Regions from separate parts of the Paragemmobacter aquarius genome, predicted to be linked through region 2. Evidence: riboswitches for the same ligand, from Rfam matches in the RefSeq annotation. Region 2 holds a riboswitch; the other holds the start of a gene.

Region 1 (3,403 bases), on a different replicon from region 2:
GATGACGCCGCCGCGGTCGATGTCGCCCACAAGGATGACCGGAGTGTCCGCGGCGCGGGCGAAGCCCATGTTGGCGATGTCTCCGGCGCGCAGGTTCACCTCGGCCGGACTGCCTGCGCCTTCGACGATGATCAGGTCATGGGCGGCTTTCAGGCGGTGGAAGCTGTCGAGGACGGGGGCCATGAGTTGCGGTTTGAGCGCGGCGTAGTCGCGGGCCTTTACCGTGGCGATGCGGCGGCCTTGGACGACCACCTGGCTGCCCGTCTCGGATTCGGGTTTCAGCAGCACGGGGTTCATGTCGGTATGCGGCTCGAGGCCACAGGCGCGGGCTTGCAGGGCTTGCGCGCGCCCGATTTCGCCGCCGTCGACCGTCACGGCGGCATTGTTGGACATGTTCTGCGGCTTGAAGGGCGCGACCGAGAGGCCGCGCAGTTTCGCGGCACGGCAGAGGCCCGCGACGAGGAGCGATTTGCCGACGTTAGAGCCTGCGCCCTGTATCATTATTGCGGGCATGGGGGCACCTTTGGCCATGCACGATTTTTCTGCGAAAAATCTGGTGCGGGTTCTGATGGGGGGGCGCGGCGGAAGCTGCGGGAGCCTTCGGCGAGGATATTTGCCGCGAGCATGAAAGCGGATCGGCACCGCGCCTCGGGCCGCTTGCGCGGGGGAAGCGCGGTGCTTTCACACTCGGCGGTCATCGGGATCCCTCCCTGTACCGCTTGTTCAATCTGGCAGGCGAATCTCAACAAAGGCTTAATTCCGGCTGTCTTGCTGCTTTCATACTCGCACAAATATCCCGGGGGTGCGGGGGGCTGGCCCCCGCTGTTTCGGCTTGGTGCGGGGGGCTGGCCCCCGCTGGCTTGGGGGGGTGCGGGGGGCTGGTCCCCCGCTCGCTTCGGTCAGAACTCCACGCCTGCTTGCGCTTTGATGCCCGACCGGAAGGGGTGTTTGATCAGGGTCATCTCGGTCACGAGGTCTGCGGCTTCGATGAGTTCCTCTTTCGCGTTGCGGCCGGTCAGGACGACATGGGTGAGGGGTGGCTTTTCGTCGCGCAGGAAGCCCACCACTTCGCCCGCGTCGAGGTAGTCGTAGCGCAGGGCGATGTTGATCTCGTCCAGCAGGACGAGGCGGATTTCGGGGTTCAGGATCAGTTCCTTGGCTTTATCCCAGCCTTTGCGGGCCATTTCGATGTCGCGGGCGCGGTCTTGGGTTTCCCAGGTGAAGCCTTCGCCCATGGCGTGGAACTGGCACAGGTGCTGGAAGTGGCCTTCGATCAGGCGGCGTTCGCCGGTGTCCCATGCGCCTTTGATGAATTGCACGACCGCCGATGGCATTTCATGGGCGATGCAGCGCAGGATCATGCCGAAGCCCGAGGAGGATTTGCCTTTGCCTGCACCCGTGTGGACGATGATCAGGCCCTTTTCGCCGGACTTCGTGGCCATGATCTTGTCGCGGGCGGCTTTCTTCTTGGCCATCTTGACGGCGTGGCGGGCGTCGGGGTCGACCGGAGCGGGGGCTGCTGCAGGGTCGATGTCGTTGGCATCGCTCATGGTGACGGTCCTTGTCCTTGACTCTGGCAGGGCATCTGCCAAGAGGGGGCGAGATGCGCTGGTGCCTGTCCTACGGCAGGCGAAAAGGGAATGCGACAGGTTTTGCGACCCGTGAGGGGACAAGACCGAAGCGCAGCCGCCCCCGCGACCGTGACCGGAGAGGTCCGCCCGTGGCCACTGTTCCCGAAAGGGGGCGGGAAGGTGGGTGGAGCGTTGGGGAAACCCTGTATCCGCAAGCCGGGAGACCTGCCAGCGCGATGGATGGAACCGGGCGGACGGGGTGTGCCGCAGCCGACGATTCGTGTCGCGCGTAGTCGCGTGCCGGTTCGTCAGGTCGCCCCGATGCGCCCAAAGCGATGGACGGGTCATGGCTGCGACGTTGCATGTCTGTATCACCTGCAAGGCGGGCGAGCCTGTGCCCGAGGGCGCGGTGGCGCCGGGGGCATTGTTGCATGCCGCGCTGGTGGCGGGGGACGCGCCCGAGGGCGTGCGGATCGTGCCGGTGGAATGTCTGAGCGCCTGTTCGCAGGGCTGTTCGGTGGCTTTGTCGGGGGCTGGCAAGTGGTCTTATGTCTATGGCCGCCTGACGCAAGACGACGCTGCCGATGTGCTGGCGGGTGCTGCCGCCTATGCCGCGACTTCGGACGGGATCGTGCCTTGGCGCGAGCGTCCTGTGATCTTTCGCAAGCAGAGCCTTGCGCGTATTCCGCCTTTGGAGGGCTGAGCCATGACCGATTTGTCGAAAATCCCCGTGACCGTGATCACCGGCTTTCTGGGGGCGGGCAAGACCACGCTGATCCGGCATCTGATGATGAACCCGCAAGGCAAGCGTCTGGCCATTCTGGTCAACGAGTTCGGCACGGTGGGGGTGGATGGCGATATCCTGAAATCCTGCGCCGATGACAATTGCCCGGTCGAGAATATCGTCGAGCTGGCGAATGGCTGCATCTGCTGCACGGTGGCGGATGATTTCATTCCGACGATCGAGGCGCTGATGGCTTTGCCGGTGCGGCCGGACCATATTCTGATCGAGACCTCGGGGCTGGCTTTGCCGAAGCCGCTGTTGAAGGCGTTCGACTGGCCTGCGATCCGGTCGAAGATCACCGTGGACGGGGTGATTACGCTGGCGGATGCCGAGGCGGTGGCGGCGGGGCGGTTCGCACCCGATGAAGCGGCGGTTCAGGCGCAGCGCGAGGCGGATGACAGCATCGACCACGAGACGCCGCTTTCGGAGGTGTTCGAGGACCAGATTTTCTGTGCCGATATCGTGCTGTTGTCCAAGGCCGATCTGGCGGGCGAGGCGGGGGTTGCGGCGGCCCGCGCCGTGATCGAGGCGGAAGCGCCGCGGCGGATGCCGATCATCGCCATGACGGACGGGGTTATCGATCCGCGGGTGATCCTCGGGCTGAATGCGAAGGCAGAGGATGATCTGGCGGCACGGCCCAGCCATCATGACGGGGCGGATGACCACGAGCATGAGGATTTTGACTCGGTCGTGATCGACCTGCCGGAAGTGGATGATCCGGAGGTGCTGGTGGCGGCGATCACGCGTTTGGCGCGCGAGCAGGGCATCTTGCGGGTGAAGGGCTATGTGGCGGTGACCGGCAAGCCGATGCGGATGCTGGTGCAGGCGGTGGGCGAGCGGGTGCGGCACCAGTATGACCGGCCTTGGGGGGCGTCCCCTCGCAAGGGGCAGCTTGTTGTCATTGCCGAGCATGACGACATCGACGAGGCCGCCATTCGCGCCGTGCTGGGGGCCTGATACGCCATGCATGTCGTCTTCCGCGAAAGCCATGGGCTGGAGGAAACGGACACGCCGTTCGACGTGGGGCAAGACCCTGCCGATCTGGTGG
Region 2 (3,403 bases):
CGCAAGGCAGAAAGGTTTCCAGAATACGCACCGCTTCCCGAAAGGAATGACGCGCTCCAAGTTCGGCTTGAAGGCGTCGCAGTTCCGGGGTCGATCGATCCGGGAAAAAGTGAGCGAGAGGCGAAAGCGGTCCGCCCAAGACAACATCGGATTTTGCATTGCAGGCGCAACGCCGAATGCGCGGCGCTTTGACCTCGAACCTGCCGAAGAGTGTGTCGAGCACCCGCGACCGATAATCATGTATAGCCCGGACCCCGTCGCAGTCCGGGCAGATCCGGCTGGCTTCGGAAATTTCCTCGATCTGGTCGTGCAGGATCGCACTTTGCAATTGCCCCAGGATCGTCTTCGCATCTTCGAGCAACAACCCGAACCCCTCAGGCTGCGTGCGTCGAAACGGGCGGGACAAACGGCCGAGACGATGCCTCTTTGTGGTTCCGTTCTCAAAGGTCGTCTCGACAATAATCCGCACTTCCATGGCAGTTCCCTTCTCAATGAACCACCAACATACACAGACACCCCCAAGTTTTGCCCACTCCCCTTTGATTTTGTTGACTTTCGCATACCGCATTTAAGGGCTACGCGACACTCGGGTTCATGCGCCGTTGGCGGACCGGTTCGTCAAGCACGGCTCCAAAAGCTTCATCTGAGCCAGAACCGTTGGCCAAAGAAGATCCCAAGATGCAGGAATTTCATGACCAGATCCGCGCCGCGCCGAGTTCCAACCGGGAATTTCATGCCTCTGACCTTTGTCGCCTCATCGGGCAGGCTGCTTACGACGCACGCATCGTAGACGTCATCCGGCAGTTGGGTTGTCCGAGGTTCACGGCGACGCTTGCAGTTCATGGCCGTGCTGTTTTGGCCGGAGAAATTCGGAGGTGATACCTCTCCCAATTGAAACCGCGAACCGAAGTCGCAGTACGGCTTTTTGTTTTTGCAGAGCAAACAAATTTCGATCCTCTGAAACGCGTTCTTTCTTGTTTGCTAACGGCAAGCTACCCAAAAGGCGAAGTTGCAGCATTTGGACCGCAACAAAATCATGAGAAACGCCCAAGTCCGATTTGTCAGTTACCGCCACACAAGCTATGGCGTTCTTGGAGATGGCGTCCCTCCGATGTGCAGTTGCGCGCGCGTTTCAGTGGGATTAAGCCAGTTGTTGTCTGGTGCCCTTCGTCTTGGCGAGGGGATAATCGGGAACGCGGTGCAACTCCGCGACGTGCCCAACGCTGTAAAGTGGACGGGACCACAAATGCCACTGGCCGAAAGGTTCGGGAAGGCGTGGTTCCGGATGAAGCCAAGTCAGAAGACCGGCCAGACGAAACCGGGGCGGGCGATGGCCGGCGCAGGTCCCGTTTCTGTGCAGGGGAAGACTATGACCGCCGAACCGTTCTTGACTGATGCCGGGCCGTTTGCCGAGGCCGAGCGCGCTGCCGTATATCGCGCGATTCACACCCGCCGCGACGTACGCAGTCAGTTTACCGACCGCCCAATTAACGACGCCACACTGTTGCGCCTGCTGACAGCAGCGCATCATGCGCCCTCCGTCGGGCTGTCGCAGCCTTGGAATTTCATCGTGATCCGGTCAGAGGCAGTAAAGCTTCGGGCGCAGACGGCATTTGCCAAGGCCAATGCCGAGGCACAGGCGATGTTTCCCGAAGACCGCCGTGCGCTTTATTCGTCGCTCAAACTGGAGGGCATACTGACCGCACCCATAAGCCTGTGTGTCACATGCGATCACAGCCGGGGTGGCCCAGTGGTGTTGGGGCGCACGCATCAACCGCAGATGGATGTCTATTCCACTGTATGCGCTGTGCAGAACCTGATGCTGGCGGCAAGGGCCGAAGGGATTGGCGTCGGTTGGGTCAGCATCTTTGACCCCGCCGACATGCAGCAACTGTTGGATCTGCCCAATCATGTCAGCGCGGTGGCGTGGCTGTGCCTTGGCCATGTCGATGCGCTTTATTCCGAGCCCGAGTTGCAAGCGAAAGGCTGGGCCCAGCGGGTTCCACTGGCCGATCTTGTTTTTGCCGAACGCTGGGGGCGGCGTGCCTAGACCGATTTCGGTGCCCTGCCATTTCGGCGAATGGATGCAGGGGCGGCTGGGGCCAGCTGGCCCAGTGGCGCTGATCACGCTGACGCCTGCCGGTCCGCGGGTGATTGCGCGCTGGCGTGCGGGTGTCGGGCTGGCGTGTCAGTCGGTGACGCATGGCCCAATGGATCCGGCGTTGCTGGCGCGGTTTGCGCGGGCGCTTGGTGGATTGCCACCGGGGCGGACCCTACTGCGGGTGCCTTATCCGCCTGGCCTGGGCACTGGCATGTCCACCGCTGGTCTGCTGGGGGTCGCGGCCTTTGCTGGGCGGGCGCTTGCGCCGCTGTCTCTGGCGCGGGCTTGTGTGGCCGCCGAAGGAGCCAGCGATCCGCTGATGTTCGCCCAACCTTCGCGGCTCTTGTGGGCCTCGCGTCAGGGGCGGGTTCTGGCGCGATTGTCGCCGCAGCCGCGCGCGCACCTGCTGGCCGGGTTTTGGGGTCCAGCACGGCCGACGCAAGCGGGCGATCTGGCATATGCCGACGTATCGGACCTTCTGGAGCGTTGGCAGGCCGAGGCCCCGCTGGCCACCCGTGCCGCTCTTGCCAGCGAGAGTGCGGCGCGCTGCGTTGCCCTTCGCGGCCCGTCGGAGGACCCGACCGAACGGCTTGCACACGATCTGGGGGCGCTTGGGTGGATGATGTCGCATTCGGGTGCGGCGCGGGCGCTGATCTTTGCCCCGGGCGCTCTGCCGCGCCATGGTATGGCGGCATTGCGTGAGGCTGGGTTGCGAGGTGTTCATCATCTGGCCACCTTGGGCGAATGACAAGGAGCACATCTATGCGCGATCACGGCGGAAATCTGGATCAGGCGATGGCCGTTTTCGGCACGGGCGACTGGATTGACCTGTGCACGGGTATCAACCGCCGCCCTTGGCCATTGCCCCTGCTTGACCCGGACTGTTGGCGCAGCCTGCCGACTCGGGCAAGTCAGGCGGGTTTGGTGGCGCAGGCGGCGCGCGCATGGGGAGCATCAGATCAAGCGGCCGGAATAGCGCTTGCGGGCGCGCAGGCGGCTATTCAACTAATGCCCTTGTTGCGGCCCGCCGGGCGTGCGGCAGTGCTGGGGCCGACCTATAACGAACACGCGGCGTGTCTGTCACAGGCAGGCTGGGATGTTGCCAATGTCAGCACGCCAGAAGCCCTGCACAGTGCCAGCCTTGCCGTGGTGGTGAACCCCAATAAACCCGACGGGCGCCGCCATACCCCGCACGATTTGCTTACCCTGTCCCGAAAGGTTGGGTTTCTGGTGGTGGACGAAAGCTTTGGTGACATCTCCCCCGGGCTTTCGCTTTTGCCGCGGGCAGGGCAGGATAACCTG

The links. Region 2 has a riboswitch for cobalamin ahead of bluB (5,6-dimethylbenzimidazole synthase). Riboswitches for the same ligand answer to the same signal wherever they lie in the genome.
Region 1: linked by a shared signal. The riboswitch ahead of HYN69_RS05135 (DUF1636 family protein) and the one ahead of bluB (5,6-dimethylbenzimidazole synthase) in region 2 are both predicted to bind cobalamin.

Annotation. Positions count from the first base shown of each region.
Region 1 covers NZ_CP028918.1:1,058,286-1,061,688, forward strand. The annotation lists gene HYN69_RS05120 (cobyric acid synthase) at 1-513, opposite strand, end outside; gene cobO (cob(I)yrinic acid a,c-diamide adenosyltransferase) at 900-1,550, opposite strand; cobalamin riboswitch at 1,598-1,818, shown strand; gene HYN69_RS05135 (DUF1636 family protein) at 1,918-2,274, shown strand; gene cobW (cobalamin biosynthesis protein CobW) at 2,278-3,312, shown strand; gene cobN (cobaltochelatase subunit CobN) at 3,319-3,403, shown strand, end outside.
Region 2 covers NZ_CP028920.1:177,967-181,369, reverse strand. The annotation lists gene HYN69_RS20130 (ISKra4 family transposase) at 1-475, opposite strand, end outside; partial or broken gene HYN69_RS22015 (hypothetical protein) at 685-879, shown strand; cobalamin riboswitch at 1,142-1,327, shown strand; gene bluB (5,6-dimethylbenzimidazole synthase) at 1,370-2,050, shown strand; gene HYN69_RS20115 (propanediol utilization protein) at 2,043-2,849, shown strand; partial or broken gene HYN69_RS20110 (threonine-phosphate decarboxylase) at 2,864-3,403, shown strand, end outside.